Regions from separate parts of the Micromonospora sp. NPDC005367 genome, predicted to be linked through region 1. Evidence: riboswitches for the same ligand, from Rfam matches in the RefSeq annotation. Region 1 holds a riboswitch; each other region holds the start of a gene.
What was found. A riboswitch is a leader RNA that binds a small molecule or an ion and turns the genes downstream of it on or off. The one in region 1 is predicted to bind cyclic di-AMP.
Positions count from the first base shown of each region.

Region 2: it holds a riboswitch for cyclic di-AMP, as region 1 does, so the genes downstream of both, ABZS42_RS09420 (hypothetical protein) here and ABZS42_RS11480 (hypothetical protein) in region 1, are expected to answer to the same signal.
Region 3: it holds a riboswitch for cyclic di-AMP, as region 1 does, so the genes downstream of both, ABZS42_RS18175 (C39 family peptidase) here and ABZS42_RS11480 (hypothetical protein) in region 1, are expected to answer to the same signal.
Region 4: it holds a riboswitch for cyclic di-AMP, as region 1 does, so the genes downstream of both, ABZS42_RS18065 (transglycosylase family protein) here and ABZS42_RS11480 (hypothetical protein) in region 1, are expected to answer to the same signal.

Region 1 covers NZ_JBEXFP010000012.1:86,249-90,266, forward strand. The annotation lists partial or broken gene ABZS42_RS11470 (MarR family winged helix-turn-helix transcriptional regulator) at 196-516, opposite strand; gene ABZS42_RS11475 (carbonic anhydrase) at 813-1,478, shown strand; gene ABZS42_RS11480 (hypothetical protein) at 1,634-2,650, opposite strand; cyclic di-AMP (ydaO/yuaA leader) riboswitch at 2,654-2,785, opposite strand; gene ABZS42_RS11485 (YibE/F family protein) at 2,952-4,018, opposite strand, start outside.
Region 2 covers NZ_JBEXFP010000009.1:108,110-112,127, reverse strand. The annotation lists gene ABZS42_RS09430 (AAA family ATPase) at 1-277, shown strand, start outside; gene ABZS42_RS09425 (cation diffusion facilitator family transporter) at 386-1,300, shown strand; cyclic di-AMP (ydaO/yuaA leader) riboswitch at 1,454-1,586, shown strand; gene ABZS42_RS09420 (hypothetical protein) at 1,591-2,664, shown strand; gene ABZS42_RS09415 (hypothetical protein) at 2,785-3,303, shown strand; gene ABZS42_RS09410 (SRPBCC family protein) at 3,329-3,799, opposite strand.
Region 3 covers NZ_JBEXFP010000024.1:563-4,580, forward strand. The annotation lists partial or broken gene ABZS42_RS18165 (CDP-glycerol glycerophosphotransferase family protein) at 1-674, shown strand, start outside; gene ABZS42_RS18170 (alpha/beta hydrolase) at 688-1,431, opposite strand; gene ABZS42_RS18175 (C39 family peptidase) at 1,553-2,371, opposite strand; cyclic di-AMP (ydaO/yuaA leader) riboswitch at 2,612-2,754, opposite strand; gene ABZS42_RS18180 (hypothetical protein) at 3,149-3,919, opposite strand.
Region 4 covers NZ_JBEXFP010000023.1:72,668-76,685, forward strand. The annotation lists gene ABZS42_RS18055 (hypothetical protein) at 1-165, opposite strand, end outside; gene ABZS42_RS18060 (methyltransferase) at 433-1,449, opposite strand; cyclic di-AMP (ydaO/yuaA leader) riboswitch at 1,741-1,931, shown strand; gene ABZS42_RS18065 (transglycosylase family protein) at 1,929-2,567, shown strand; gene ABZS42_RS18070 (hypothetical protein) at 2,772-4,018, opposite strand, start outside.

The DNA.
Region 1 (4,018 bases):
GGCGGTCCCGCTCGTGCTGCCGGTCCCGCTCGTGCCGGTCGAGGTTCGGCTGCCGTCGGTCGTGCTGGTATCGGTCTTGCTGGTGACCGTGGCGCCGGCCTCGGTCCCGCTGGTGTCCGTCATGCCGGTGTCGGTCCGGCTGGCATCCGTCGTGCCGGTGTCGGTCGTGCTGGCGGTCGTCGTGCCGGTGTCGGTTGTGGCGGGCAGCTCGGTGAAGAGGGCGAGCAGGGCGCCCACCTCCTGGTCGGCCTCGGCCGGATGGCGGAACCGGCCGGCCGGGTTGAGCGTGTACTCGTTGCGACGCCCCACCCGGGTCCGGCTGAGGTAACCGCCGGCCTCCAGGTCGGCGACGATCGCGTGGGCGGCCCGCTCGGTGACCCCCACCTCGTGGGCGACGTCCCGCAGTCGTGCGGTGGGGTTGCGGGCGATGGCCAGCAGCACGTGTCCGTGATTGGTAAGGAAAGTCCAATTCCGGGGACTGCCGTACCCGCTCTCGGTCGTCGCCATGGCCGTCATCGTAGGGCCCGAGCCCGGCCATCCGGTTCCATCGATCCGTGGACGCCTGATCAACCCGGCTTCCTTGAAGTTGGGGCATCGGCGCATCCGGGACACCGCGACATCAAGGAAGCCGAGTCGATCAAGGGACGAGCATCGGCCGACGACGGGTCGGGCCATCGAATGTCCGCGAATACCTGAAACGCAAATCACGTATACCTTGACGTGTCTTCTGGTGGGTGTGACCGTGGATCGGGAACCCGCGGCGGTGACTGTGGGTCATCAATTCGATCGCATAGGGAAGTCGAGGTGCGGGGATGAGCGGACCCGAAGCGCCGATCCTGCGTCCGGAGCAGGCACTGGCCGAGCTGATCGCGGGCAACCGCCGCTTCGTCACCGGCGCCCCGAGCCACCCCAACCAGGATGCCGGCCACCGGGCCGCGCTCGCCGAGGAGCAGCACCCGTTCGCGGTGATCGTCGGCTGTTCCGACTCGCGCCTCGCCGCTGAGATCATCTTCGACCGTGGGCTGGGCGACCTCTTCGTGGTGCGTACGGCCGGGCACACCACCGGGCCGGAGGTGCTCGGCAGCGTCGAGTACGCCATCACCGTGCTGAGCGCGCCGCTGGTCGTGGTGCTCGGACACGACTCGTGCGGCGCGGTGCGGGCGGCCCGGGAGTCCCTCGCCACCGGCACGCCGCCGCCCGGGCATCTGGACGCGGTGGTGGACGCCGTGCTACCCAGTCTCCGCCGTGCCGAGGCCGAGGGCGCCGACGACCTGGGTCGCATCATCGACATCCACATCGCGCAGACCGTCGAGGCCCTGCTCGACAACTCCGCCGTGCTGGCCGCCGAGGTCGCGGCCGGGCGGTGCGCCGTGGTCGGCATGTCGTACCGGCTGGCGGCCGGTGAGGTCCACCAGGTCGCCGGGGAGCTTCCCGCCGCTGCCGGTGTCGACCCGGCGTCGGCCGCGCCGAAAGGCTGACACCGCACGTCGGCCGCGCCGCCGAGCCGGCATCTCGACGTCGGCCGGGCCGAAGGGCTGACGCCCCACGTCGGCCGCGCCGCCGGGCCGACACGGGCAGAGCGAAGGGGCCGCCCCGCGACTGCGGGACGGCCCCTTCGCGTACCAGCCGATCGCTACAGGAGTGACATGTGTACGTGGTCCGTGTGGTTGGACGGGCCGCTGTAGGACTTCCATCCCGTGGCCGGGAACCAGATCTGCCGGTTCCAGATCACGTAGTAGATGCCCAGCCGGTCGGCGTTACGGATGAGGAACGCCGCCACGTTGTTGCCGTACATCCGGGTGTCGTCGTTGTGCCAGGGGGAGAAGCCGCTCTTCTGCAGTGACCAGTCGCAGGCCCGCCCCTTCGGGTGCTCCCACGGACCTCCCGGCCGGTAGCAGCCGACGAACCGGTTGAAGCCGGCCCGCTTGACCTCCTTGTACGCGTGCAATGTGCGCGGTGTGATGCAGCCCGAGGTGGTCGGGTCGTTCTCGCTGCACGACTCCGGCTTCCAGTCGCCGTCGTCCGTACGGCCGGGGCCGATCCTGGCCACCGGCGAGGTGGCCGAGACGAGACCACCGGTGAATCCCTTACCGCCGACGAGAGCCAGCGCCTTCTCCGCCTCGCGCTTCTGCTTGACCATGATGGCGGTCTGCTTCTGCTGCTCGCGGACCTCGGTGTCGATGGACAGCTTGGCGAGCTCGGCCCGGTGCTTGACCTCGTTGATCCGGGCGAGCTTCTGCGAGTTGACCAGGTTGAGTTCGTCGAGCCCCATCACCCGCTCCACGAAGGAGTCCGGGTCGTTGCTCGTCAACAGCATGCCGACCGCGCCCATCCGTCCGGTGCGGTACGACTGGGCCGCGATCTGGCCGACCTGCGGCGTCAACGCGTCCAACTCGGCCTCGGCCCGCTTGACGTCCAGGGCCAGCTCCAGCTGGCGCTTCTTGGACTTCTCCAGCTTGGCCTTGGCGGCGGTGTAGTTGCGGTTCGTCGTCTCGACGACGTCGGTGAGCAGGGGAGGATCGTCGTCCTCGTGCCCGGACGGGGTGGCGGGCTTGGGCGCGGCGGATGCCGGGAGGGGCCCGGCGAGCACGGCCAGCGCGGCGAACACGGCCACCACAGGTGTCAACCAGCGGCGTAGGGGTGCCGTCACAGTGTTCCCTTCCGTCGACCGCCGACCGGGTTAGCTGACGGGTTCGGGACGGAAGTGGCCCCTACCGCTGACGCGGATTCACCCCAGGTACCTGGGTTCCCGGTTCGCCGTACGGCGATTGGGCGGCGGTACCGCAGGCGCCGCTGCGCGCCTTCGGCGGTAACCGGCAGCGAGGTTACCTGAGAGGCGGCGCGGCGATCTACGCCCGGATGCCGGCTAAAAGCGTCATTTCGACAAAGCGCTGGGTAGCCAGTGACGTAAGTATCGCGCCGTCGAGCCCGGGTGGTCACGTTGCGGAGTATCACCATGTGCTGTCCGTTCCCATGTCCGGGTCGGGCCGGCTACCGGAGGCGGCGGGGGGAGGGTTCCGGGTCGGACCGGACCGGGCGGCGCTCAGCGCCTCCAGCACGTCGGTCCGGTCGAATCCGGGGCGGGCGGTCGGGTTGATCGGGGCGGGATCGTCGCCGGCCGGTGCGCTGACGGACCGTCCGGCCGTGGTGACGATCGCGGCCAGGCCGGTGGTGAGCGGAACGGCAGCGACCAGTCCGAGCGTCGCGACCGCGCTGCGGACGATCTCCTGGGCCAGGAATTCACTGGTGAGGATCTGGCTCACCGGGCGCGAGTCGGCGGTGAGCAGGAGCAGCAGCGGCAGCGAGGCGCCCGCGTACGCGAGCACGATCGTGTTCACGGTGGACGCGATGTGCGCGCGGCCGACCCTGGTCGCGGCCCGGTAGAGCTGAAGTCGGGATAGCTGCGGATTCGCGTGGGCCAACTCGGTGACCGTGGCCGCCTGGGTGACCGTGACGTCGTCGAGCACCCCCAGCGACCCGATGATGATCCCGGCCAGCAGCAGGCCGCGCAGGTCCACGTCGCTCTGGAACATCGACAGGGTGAGGGCGTCCTCGCTGCCGAATCCGGTGAGGTGGGTGGCGGCGGTGGCCAGGGCGCCGAGGACGCCGGTGAGTACCAGGCTGCCGAGGGTGCCGAGGACGGCGACCGAGGTCTGCGCGGTCACGCCATGTGTCAGGTAGAGCACCACGAACATGATCAGCGCGGCGCCGACCACGGCGACCAGCAGCGGCGGGTGCCCCGCGCCGATTCCGGGGAGCACGAAGGTGAGCAGGATGCCGAAGCTCGCGGCGAGACCGGCGAGCGCGGCCAGGCCCCGCCACCGACCGAACGCGACGATCGCGGCGGCGAAGATCAGCGCCAGCCAACCGAGCGGCTTGCCGCGCTGGTGCTCGGCGACGTTCCAGCTCGACGACGACGGGTCGGTCGGATCGGTCAGCTCCACCACGATCACCTCGTCACCGGCCTCGACAGCGGGTGCGCCCGGGCCGTCCGGGAGCGGTGCTTCGACCTGTTGAC
Region 2 (4,018 bases), on a different contig from region 1:
GGCAGCCGCCGACGCCCTGCTGGGTGAGGTGGAGGGGACGGTCGGAGTGATCACGCCGGTGCCTCGCCGGGACGAGGTGGCGAGCTGGCTCGGCGCGCTGGGCGGGTCCCGTCTGCAGGTGGTGACCAGCCTGGAGGCGAAGGGTATGGAGTACGACGGGGTGGTGCTGGTCGCGCCGAGCGAGATCCGCGCGGATCCCGGCTCGGGCGTCCGGACGCTCTACGTGGCGCTCTCCCGGGCCACCCAGCGGCTCGCCACGATCGACCCGACCGACTGAGCGGTCCCCCGGCGGCCCCGCCTCGGCCTCCGGCGCGGCCGACAGTTGCACACATTGCGATGTGAGCATATGTTTGACCGGTCCGGACCGTCGGCGGAGGGTGGTCTCGTGGGCGCAGGTCATGGCCACGACGAGTCGGTGGTGAACGCCGCGCAGCACCACCGCGGCCGACTCTGGGCGGCGTTCGCCCTGCTCGCGGTCCTGATGCTGGTCGAGGCGGTCGCCGCCTTCCGGACCGGCTCGCTCGCCCTGCTGTCCGACGCCGGGCACATGTTCACCGACGTGCTCGGCATCGGCATGGCCCTCGCGGCGATCACCGCCACCCGGCGGGCCGGTCACGACCCGCAGCGCACCTTCGGCCTCTACCGTCTCGAGGTGCTCGCCGCGCTGGCGAACGCCGTACTGCTCTCCGGGGTCGCGGTCTACGTGCTGGTCGAGGCGGTCGGCCGGTTCGGCGACCCGCCGGAGGTGCTCGCCGGCCCGATGCTGGCGGTGGCCGTGCTGGGCCTGCTGGCCAACGTGGCCGCCTTCGCACTGCTGCGACCCGGGGCCCGGGAGAGCATCAACCTCCAGGGTGCCTACCTCGAGGTGCTCGGCGACCTGCTCGGCTCGCTCGGGGTGATCGCGGCGGCGCTGCTCATCACGTTCACCGGCTGGTGGTGGACGGACCCGTTGGTGGCGGTGGCGATCGGCGTGTTCATCCTGCCGCGCACCTGGCGGCTCGGGCGGGCCGCGGTCCGCATCCTGGTCCAGGCCGCCCCGGAACACCTTCAGGTGACCGCGGTGCACGACCGGCTGGCCGCGGTGCCCGGCGTGGCCGGCGTACACGACCTGCACGTATGGACGCTCACCTCGGGCATGGAGGTGGCTTCGGCGCACCTCACCATGGCGCCCGGCGCGGAGGTCGGCACCGTGCTCGCGGCGGCGCGGGAGGCGCTGCACGAGGACTTCCACATCGAGCACGCGACGTTGCAGATCGAGCCCGGTGCGGCCCCTGGCGCCTGCGGGGCCGTCGAGTGGTGATGTGAACAGGCGGGGTCTTTGAGCCGGATGGTGCGGTTGTGCCGCATTTTTCGGTTAGCTCGACGGCACAGGGAGTCACATCGGCTGCAGCAGCCCCACCGGCACCGGTAGGCTCGGTCCCGGTCTCCGCCAGGAGGCGCCCACCAGCGCCGGCGGCGACCGCCGCCTAATCGCCGACGTTCGGCGAACCGGGGAACCACGTTCCTGGGGTGCATCCGCGCGAGCGGTAGGGATCTTCCGTCCCGAACCCGTCAGCTAACCCGGTCGGCGGCTGACGGAAGGACATGTGCATGCCAGCAGTGGCACCCGTACGACGACGCGCCGCCCGGATGGCGGCCCTGATCGCCGCGACGCTCGCCCTCGCCCTCGTGGCCACCCCCGGCACCGGCACCGCGGCCACTCCCCCGGCGGCTCTGCCCGCCGCGGCCCCCAGCACCGACACCGAGGGCGGCACCCCCGCCCTGCGCGCCCAGTTGGAGGCGGCCAGCAAGGGCTGGCTCGACGCGAAGGCCGCCCTGGCACGCTCCGTGACACGGCAGCAGCAGCTCACCGACCGGCTCAAGAAGACCGACGCCGAGCTGGCGGAGCGCAGCGGCAAGGTCGGCGAGATCGCCGGGGTCGCCTACCGCACCGGCCGGCTCGGCACGGTCTCGGCACTGCTCAGCAGCAGCAGCCCGGAGGGCTTCATGGACCGCGCCGCCGCCCTGGAGGCCGTCGCCTCCAAGGAGGACCGGGCGCTGCGTGACCTGACGGCGACCCGGGACGAGGCGAACCGGACCCGCGCCGCGCTGGACGGTGAGATCAAGGAGCAGCGCAAGCAGGTCGCCGTGATGGCGAAGCGCAAGCAACAGGCCGAGCGAGCCCTCGAGGTGGCCAACGCGAACGCGGTCAACTCCTCCGCCGGCGGGTCCAACCGGGGCACCTCCACCGCGAACGCCGACCCGGCGCCGCGCAACCCGGACGGCTCCTGGCCCAAGGAGTCGTGCAGCGTCAACGACCCGACACCGGCGAGCGGCTGCATCACCCCGCGCGCGCTGCACGCGCTCAAGCAGGCCAAGGCGGCCGGCTTCACCCGCTACGTCTCGTGCCATCGCAACGGCGGATCCGGCGAGCATCCCAAGGGGCGGGCATGCGACTTCGCCGCCCAGAAGAACGGCTTCGGCGGTGACGCCACGGGCGGCGACAAGACGTACGGCAACAACCTGGCCGCGTACTTCATCCGCAACTCCGACCGGCTCGCGGTGCTCTACGTGATCTGGTACCGGCAGATCTGGCTGCCCAGCAGCGGATGGAAGTCGTACAGCGGGGCGGGCGGAGACCCGTCCAGCGACCACACCAACCACGTGCACCTCTCGGTGTACTGACGCCGCGCGGGCGGGTGGTCGCAGCGGCCACCCGCACCGCCCGGATACGTCGCGGGACGTAGCCACGATGTCGCCGGTCGGCGGACGATCCGGCCGGCCGGCACGGGCAGCATCGAGGACATGACCCGAACACCGCCGACCGTGCGTAAGGCTCTGCTCACGCTGCACCTGGTCACCTCGCTGGGCTGGCTCGGCGCGGACCTCGTACTGCTCGCGTTGGGCGTGGCGGTGCTGCGCGGCGCCGACGCGGACGTGGTCTATCCGGCCGCCGCGCTGATCGGCACGACGCTCTTCGCGCCGCTGGCCGTCGCCGTGTGGGTGGTCGGTGTGACCAGCGCCCTGCTGACCCCGTGGAAGCTGTTCCGCTACCGCTGGGTGCTGGCGAAACTGCTGATCACCACGGTGATGGTCGGGCTCGTGCTGTTCCTGCTCACGCCGAGCCTGCGCGCCGCCGGCGACCTCGGGGCTGCGCTGCCGGCGCGGGACCGGGCCGACCTGGTGATCGCGCCCGCCGTGTCGACCAGCTTGATGATCATCGCGACGGTGCTCTCCACGTACAAGCCGTGGGGGCGGATGCGGCCGGCCGGACCGGGCGCGCGGCGCGGGCGCCCGGCGGTGGCCGGGCGCGCGGGTGCCTGACCGCCGGCCGCTGTCGCGGCGCCGGTCAGGACGCGGCGGGTGGGCTCTCCCGGTGGCGTTCGAGCTCGGAGACGAGCCGGTTGGCCAGTGCCAGGTGCGCCGCGCGGGCCTGCCGGAAGGCGTACGCGAACAGCGGCGCCGGCGCGGCGAGGGTGATCTCGACGTCGATGCGCACCAGCCCGTCCGCCTCGGCGCACAGCAGGGTGTGATTGCGCACCATGGTCGCCGGCCACTGCCGAGCCACGGTCAAGATCTCGTCGTCCGCTCGGACCAGCACGTCGGCGCGGTACGTCACCGGGAACCGCAGCGACCCGGCGGCCAGCCGGTCGGTGATGGCGTAACTGGCCCTGGCGCCCGCTCGGGGCGGCAGGCGGCGGACCCGGACGACCAACGGGTGCAGCGCGCCCTGCCGGCCCAGGTCGCCGAGCAGCGCGGCGGCGTCGGCCAGGGCGCAGCGCGCCTGCACGGTGTAACTGAAGGAATCGCGCCTGAGCACACCGTCTCCCGCCGTCGCCGGTCGCCCGATCCTCGCCCACCGGAGACGGGGTGGCAACGGCTGAGCGGGCCGCGGAGCGCATGCCGTGGTTTGGGGTACCTGTCGCATGACGGGCGGCGCGGGCCGCGGGAGCCGGAACCAGGGCCGGGGCGACGCGTGCACGGGCATGCGTCCGCCCACTCCCCTGCCTACGGGTGACCGTGGACCTCACGGGCCTCG
Region 3 (4,018 bases), on a different contig from region 1:
AGGTACGCACCGAGCGGCCGCCCGCGGGCACCGCCCGCACCGTGCTCTACACGCCGACCTGGACCGGCCACCACGCGGACGCCGACTACTGCTCTCTGCCGGTGGCCGAGCCGCTGCTACGCCGGCTGCTGGACCGGGGCGTGACGGTCATCCTGCGCGCCCACCCGTACACCACGCAGAACCCGGCGTCCGCCCGGCAGCTCGGCCGGCTGACCGAGCTGCTGGCCGCCGACCGGACCCGGACCGGGCGGCAGCATCTCTGGGGCACGGCGGCCGGCCGGGATCTCAGCCTGGTGGAGTGCGTGAACCGGTCCGACGCGCTGATCTCCGACGTCTCCGGGGTGATCTCGGACTACCTCTACTCGGGCAAGCCGTTCGCGGTGACGGACATGGGCACCGACGGCGGCGCGTTCACCGAGCGGTTCCCGCAGGCCGGCGCCGGTTACGTGCTGCGCCGCGACATGGCCGACCTGGACGAGGTGCTGGACCAGCTGCTCGACACCGACCCGCTGTCCGCGCGGCGTTGGGAGACCCGTCGGCGCTACCTCGGCGGCTTCCCCGCCGAGTCGTACGCCGAGGCGTTCCTGGAGGCCGCGCGGCGGGAGCTGGAGCCCGCCGGGAAGCCCCCGGCGCCGCGTCCGGCCGAGGCCGACACCGTCTCCACCACCGCCTGAGTCCGCCTCCCGCTCAGCGGTACGCCTCGACCAGCGCCAGCACCGCCTCCGGGTCCTCGACGTGGGCGTTGTGGCCGAGCCCGGAGAGCGTGGCGACGGGGACCCCGTAGCGCTGGAGCTGCCCGTCGGTGACCAGCGGGTCGTGTTCGCCGCGCGCCAGCAGGACCGGCACCTCGGTGGCCGCCACCAGCGCCGCCAGGTCCGGCTCAGCGACCGCGAACGCGCCCCGGTCCATGGCCAGTCGCCAGCGCCCGTGCACCTCACGCAGCCCGGCCGTCACCCTCGGATCGTCGGGGGCGACCAGCCCGGCCAGCCCGGACACCCGCAGGTAGCGCTGAGCGGCCTCGTCCCGGGTCGGGTACCAGGCGACCGGGCGGGCGGCCAGCTGGCGCGTCCTCGCCAGCTCGGCGTCGGACCACACCGCCTTGATGCCGAGCCCGACGACAGCGGCGACAGGCAGCCCGGCGCCGCGCGCGGCGAGCGTCAGGCCGACCACGCCGCCGAGCGAGTGCCCCAGCACGATCAGGCGGTCACCGGGGGCGAGGGCGGCGGCCACCCGCTCGGCCAGCGCGGCGAAGGAGTATGCGGGCAGCGGCGGCGACGTGCCGTGGCCGGCCAGGTCCGGTGCCAGCCAGCGCCCGTCCCAGCGGCGCCGCAGCAGTGGCGTCCAGGGCAGCCACACCTCACCGGTCGCACCCATGCCGTGCAGCAGCAGGAGGGTGGGCCGGCCGGCCGTACGGGCGCCACCGTCGTTCATGGACGCAGTGTGCCATCGGCGGGGCCGGCCCGGCGAGGGTGAACATCCGACAGTCGGACCGGACGACAACGGGCGCCGGCCCCTCGCGTAAGGGGGCCGGCGCCCGTTGTGAGCGCGATCGTCAGGCGGAGTAACCGCGAGTGGTGATCCAGTTCGCCAGGTTGATCGTGGTGATCCAGTACGACGGCACCGCCGGGTTCGCCGAGTCGGCGATCTTCACGGTGCGACCCTGGTCCCGGTAGCCGACGACGGCGATGTAGTGCCCGCCGCCGAAGGAGTGCCAGCCACCGTTCGTGTCGACGGCGTCGCCGACGATGTTCGCGACCACACCGCGCCCGTCGGTGATGGCCCGGACGATGTCGGCCTGGAGCTGGTCCATCTGGGCGGGACGCGGCGCGCTGGGGAACATGGTGGTCTTGTACGGGTTGCCCTTGACCACGGCGTTCAACACCCGCGTGGTGTCCTCGGCGGAGTTGGTGCCCATCTCGGTGGTGCCGAGCTGCGCGGCCAGGTCGTCCTGGCTGCGTTCGATGCCGGTGGCGCTGAGCGCGTTCCGGGCGGCGGCCGGGCCGCAGTAGAAGTAGGTCGTCTGCGCCTGGTAGTCGTAGTCGAGGACCTTGCTCGCCGGCGGCTTGGGCGCTGCCGGCTTGCGGGTCAGGTCCGGGTTCGCGGACTTCTTCGCCGCCGGGGCGCTGGTCGTGGGCGAGCCGGCCGCCGGGGTGGTGGGCTGCTGGTCGTCGAGCGAGGCGATGTGGGCGTCGCTGCGCAGTTCGGCCGCCACCGCGGTGGCGCCGCGCTGTGCGGCGGGCGCATCGTCGGCGCCGCTGAGCAGGGCGCCGGTGGTGGACGCCAGCACCACGGCCGCGGCGGACGCGGCGGCGATCTGGTACGGGCGCTGGGTGGCCAGCCGACGGAGCTGACGCTTCAGGGTGTGCTTCACGGTTCCTCCACGGTTCGGGGGGTGAGCGACCGGCAGCCGTACCGGAATCCGGGCAGGCGTCACCGCGCGGACCTGGTCCGCGTGCGGTTGGTGGATCGCTCAGGGAACGCCCGGTGGGTCGGGCGGAAAGACGCGGGTGCCGGAGTCAGCTCGCCGCTACGGGACGGGCGAGCACGGGCGCCGCGGCGCCGTGGAGGGTCGGGGAGGACCGAGGGATAGGTTCGTGCACCACAGGGATGGAACTCCTTCCGGCACCGCCTACCGGGTTAGCTGACGGATTCGGGCGGGAAGATCGCCCTACCGCGGGCCGTGGCTCGCGGATTCACCCCGGACGTGCATGTGGGTCCCCGGCTCGTGGAATCACGATTAGGCGGGTCGGCGCGGCGTCGCCTGTTGCGAACGGTTACCGCACCGGACGCGCCGACACTACTGGTCGACGGAGAGCCTGCCAACCCTTCGCCACCTGCTCAAACCTGTTCCGGTGAACAATTTTTCCGGGCGTTCAGCCGCTGACGTGACTCAATGGGACGGATGGTTACGGCGGCACCGGAGGGGCGCAACGGGACAGTCGAACGGCAACCTTGCCAAATGGCGGGGACGATTCGCACCCGCTGATCCCACTGACCGTTTTCGAATTGATGTGACCGGGCCCACCAAGATAACTGGGTCGACTCGAGTTCCTTGAGGTCCTGGAGTTCCCTGAGGCCGCGCTGCTCGCACGACCGGGACCGCCCGACTTCACGGAAGCCGAGTCGATCAAGGCCCGGACCGGCCCGCTCAGCCCACCCTGGCCGGCTGCCAGCGGGTCACCACCTGGGCGGGTGCGGCGGACGCGGGCCGAGCCGCCGGCAGTTGCCCCGGCCGGAGGCGGGCCGCCGCCGCGTACGCCTCGGTGGCCAGGGCACGGGCCGCCTCGGCGGCGAGTTCGGCGTCCCACCAGGCACCGCGCTCCCGTTCCCGGGCCGCCCGGTAGCCGGCCAGCCGGCCGTCCCGGACCACCCGGGCCAGGTGCACCTCCTGCTCGACGGGGTGCATGCGGGGATCCCAGCCGTCCCGGTGCCCGAAGACATCGCCGAGTTGGCGCAAGGTGAGCTCGCCTCGCCAGTACGCCGCCGTGGCCACCCGGTGCAGGTGCCGCTCCCGGGCGGCGTACTCGGCCGGAGTGCGAGGAGTGCGGGGCGGCGGCAGGGCACCGGCACCGCAGTACCGGCGGGCGGCGCTCTCGGCCTCGTCGTACGCCGCCCAGGCCCGGTCCAGGTCGTCCTGGGCGGTCAGCCACTCGGCCCGTCGCCGGCGGGCGGTCTGCGCCGCGCCGGCCGCGGCCACGGCCACCTCGTCGGCGTACCGGCGCAGGTCGGCAGCCTCGGCTGCGGCCAGCTCCCGGTCGGTCGGCCCGGTCGGGGCGGACCGGTCGTCCTCCGGCCGGTCGCGCTCCGGACGGGTGACCAGCACGGTGAGCACGATCAGGGCCAGCACCAGCAGAGCCGACCAGATGGCGGCGGCCTGCGGCACCTCGACGAGAAACTGGTAAAGGACGGTCTTCTCCATGTCGGTACCTCACGGCGAGCAGACGCGATGCGGGGAAGCCGCACGGGGCACCCGGCGCGGGGCCTTGTCGGTCACGCCGGGCGCCGGGAGCGGGCGCGG
Region 4 (4,018 bases), on a different contig from region 1:
CGCGGTGCACGGCCAAGGCTCACCGGCGCACAGCAGGTTCTGGCAGCCGCCCTGGCCGTCGGGCTCGTGCGCGTCGGCGACCTCGAGGGCGAGCTTCCACAGCAGCGGGTCGGTCACCTCGTCAGGGCGATCTGTGACGGCATCGCTGCGATGTGTTTCGGACATGGCTATCCCCCCTGGGATTCGTGTGCCGCCCTACCTTGACCGCTGCCTCCCCCCGGTAAACCTCGACGGCTGGGCGGCCTGAGCTGCCGAGGTCTCCGTCCGGGATTGTTGCCGACGCGGCCCGGTCCACCCAGCCCTGCGCGTCGACGTGTCGCAGTCATCACGGCACATGCGCCCCAATAGCCGTCCGAGATCACTGTCCGCAGTGTCATGACGCCGTACGGTCATCGGTTTGCTGACCTGCGTCGACGGCGCGAGCGGTCGCGGTCAGGGTCGGCGGGCCACCACCGCCCCGTTGGCGCCCGGGGCGTCGAACGCCACCGTACGGATGTCGACGAAACCGGTGCCGGCGAGCCACGCGACGTACTCGGCTCCGGAGTAGTTCCGGCCGCCCTCCGTCTCGACCACCATGTTCATACCCATCAGCGCCGCCTCCGGCGGCCCGGTGCGCTCGTCGTTCAGCAGGAGCTCGCAGATGACGACCGCTCCGCCGGGCGGCAGCGCGGCATGGCACTTCGCGAGCAGTGCCCGGTTCGTGGGCTCGTCCCAGTCGTGCAGGATCATGCTCAGCAGGATGACGTCGTGTCCGCCCGGCAGCGCGGGGTCGGCGAGGAAGTCGCCGGCGACGGTGCTGATCCGACCGCTCAGGTCGGCCGCCGCGATCCGCTGCTCGGCCCGTACGAGGACGTGCGGCAGGTCGAGCACGGTCGCCCGCAGGTCCGGCAGGTGCCGACACAACTCGATCGGGAACGCCGCCGCCCCGCCACCGACGTCGAGCAGCGATCGATGCGAATCGAAGCCGTACGCGCCGGCCAACGCCCGGGCGGTGAAGCTGGACGTGGAGTACATCGCGTCCCAGAACTGGCTGATCATCTCCGGGTCGCTGGTGTCGAACATCGATTGCTGGCTCTGCGGATCCCAGGTCAGCGGCCGGTCGGTGCGCAACGCGTCGGCGATGCGATGCCACGGCAGGTACGTGCGCAGGTCCGAGTAGCGGATCTGCCCGCCGAAGTAGTACGGGCGGCCCTCGACCAGGAACTGCTCGGCGAGTTCGGAGTTGCGGTAGCCGTCGCCCGCGCGTTCGAGCAGGCCGAGGGAGGCGCTCGCCGCCAGCAGCATGTCCGCCGGGCGCTCGGCCAGGCCGAACTCGGCGGCCGCCTGGTCGACGGTGATGGTGCGCCCACCGGCGAGCCGGGTGAACAGGCCGAGTTCGACGCCGACGGCGAGGGTCTTGAAGCCCCACGCGCCGGCGACGAGACTCATCAGAGGAGTTGGACTGATCATGATCACATCAGAGCATGCGCATGTATGACAGATTCCGCCGGGCTCGACGTTCCAGGAATGCGCGGCGAGGCCCGGAATCCGGTAACGGTTGGTTCGACGGTCCGTGACCTCGCGCCACCCGCCATCGTCCAGATTGGGCAATCCGGGCCACGTGCCACCGCTGCACGATTCGCGCGGACGCGCAATTCGAACCCCGGCTGCCACGCGTGGCCCGGTGAACAACTTCACATGAAGTGGGCAATGGCCGCGAATCCTGCCTAGCGTCGGTCGAGTTCGCCGACGCGAACACCGCGACCGGTAACGCCAAATCCTGCCGCCGGTCGTCGGAACGTCACCCATGGCAGGAGCGGGGGACCCACCGTTTCCCGGCGCCCACCGGCTTCCTGCCCCACGGGCGCCTCGGGGTGAAGCCGCCCATTCCGCGGCCGGGCACCTCAGTCCGAACCCGACAGCTCACCTCGTCGGCGTGGAGGAAATCCATGACATCTGCGTACCACGCCCGTCACCGTGCCGTTACCGCTCGTCGCGTCGCCGTCGGCGCCCTGGCCGCCAGCGCGGTCACCGGCGCCGTCGCGCTCTTCGGCGCCGCCCCCGCCCAGGCGGCGGTCAACTGGGACGCCGTCGCCCAGTGCGAGTCCAGCGGCAACTGGCACATCAACACGGGCAACGGCTACTTCGGCGGGCTCCAGTTCTCCCAGAGCACCTGGGAGGGGTACGGCGGCACGAAGTACGCCGCCCGTGCCGACCTCGCCACCCGTGACGAGCAGATCGCGATCGCCGAGAAGGTGCTCGACGGTCAGGGCATCGGCGCGTGGCCGACCTGCGGCAAGCAGGGTGGCTCGACGTCGTCGAAGTCCACGGGCGAGTCGAAGTCGACCGGCGGATCGAAGCGCCCCTCGGGCAGCGGGACGAAGCCGACCACCCACACCCAGCGGCACAGCACCTCGACCTCGACCTCGACCGGCGGCAGCTACGTCGTGAAGCCGGGTGACACACTGTCGGAGATCGCTGGGACACACCACGTGACCGGCGGCTGGCCTGCCCTGTACGAGCGCAACAAGCGCGTGGTCGGCGACGACCCGGGCCTCATCTTCCCGGGTCAGCGGCTCAGCCTCTGACCGAGCACGCTTCCGAAGCGGCCCGAGCCTGCGAGCACGTCCCGGCGCGGGTCGTCGTCGGCCTGAGCGGCCTCCGGGGCGGAAGGTTCTTCCGTCCCGGAGGCCGCTTGCCGATGGCGGTGCGTCCGGGTCGCGGCGATCGAGTTCCGGATCGCCGCGCGGTCCAGCCCCCGCGGCACCGGCCTGGGTGGCCCGGGCCCGCGCTCAGGCGGCCAGTAGGCCGGCGAGGCTGAGTTGGTTGACGGCGGCGTCGATGCCGGCGCCGGGCACGCGGGTGAAGAGGGCGGCCACCTCGCGGGTGGTGGCCCGGTGGGCGCTGAGCGCGGTCAGCAAGCCCTCGCACGCGGCGGCGGTGCCGGGACCGGTCTGGCTGGTCATCGCTCGCACGGTCTCGTCCGGGGTCCAGATGCGGGGGAGGGGGACGTCGAGTTCATCGGACGTGTCGGTGTCGCCCCGGTACCACCGGCCGCCGTCCCACCAGAGGCAGAACGTCAACAGGCCGTTGCGGTTGCGGGTGTTGAGGACGCTGTCGGTGACCCAGGCGGGTGCTCCCGCATACAGGTCGGGCAGGGGCTGGCCGCCGTGGTAGGCGGCTTCGAGCAGCGGCGAGTTCCACTTTCCGCCGGAGAGGACCGCGCGTTCGCCCGGGAGCAGGAAGAGGACCGATCCGCTGCGGCGGTCGCTCTCGTACCAGCCGTGCCCGGGGAAGATGCGCGGCCCCCATTCCGACCCGACGCCGACGTACGCCGCTGACAGCGCCGCCCAGCGTGCCCAGACATCCGGCAGGGGAGGGACGTCGTCCACGGCGGTGCCCCTGCGACCGGCGGTGGCGTCGGCCGCTGCCGCGGCGGCCGCGCGGCCGGGATCGCGGCCCTGCGCGGTGGGTCCGGCGACGTAGCCGGCGAGCCATACCGGTACGCGCGGGCGGGGATAGGCCGCCAGGTCGTTGCGGTAGTGCTCGGCCGGCATCAGTTGGCCGTCGGGAAAGGGTTCGTCGCCGTAGTCGTAGTCGACGGTCATCTCGCCGCGATCGGTGACGGTCAGCAGCAGTCGCCACCAGGGCCCGGCCGGCATCCGCGCGGCGACGTCTCGTTGGTGACGGACCATCTCGCCGGCCCACAACGGCACCGGCACCGGTACCGGCCTGTCGCTGGACCAGAACACGAGCTGGGCGATCTCGGCGGAGACGGTGAACGCGAACTCGGCCGCGAACCGCTGCCAGCCGGGCGGCCCGAGCCGGGCCAGCCGTTGCACGATCGGTTCGAGCAGCTGAGACGCCTCCGCGGCGGTTCGGGCGTCGTCGGGCGGGGTGTCGACGACGGTGAAGCTGCTGACGGCCGGTTGGTCTCCCGCCGCGGCCTGGTGGAAGGCCCGCTCGAACTCGGCCATGAACTGTGACTCGTCCGACCCGGCGGAGGCCATCTCCCGCACGGTGAAGCGGTCGTGGGCCT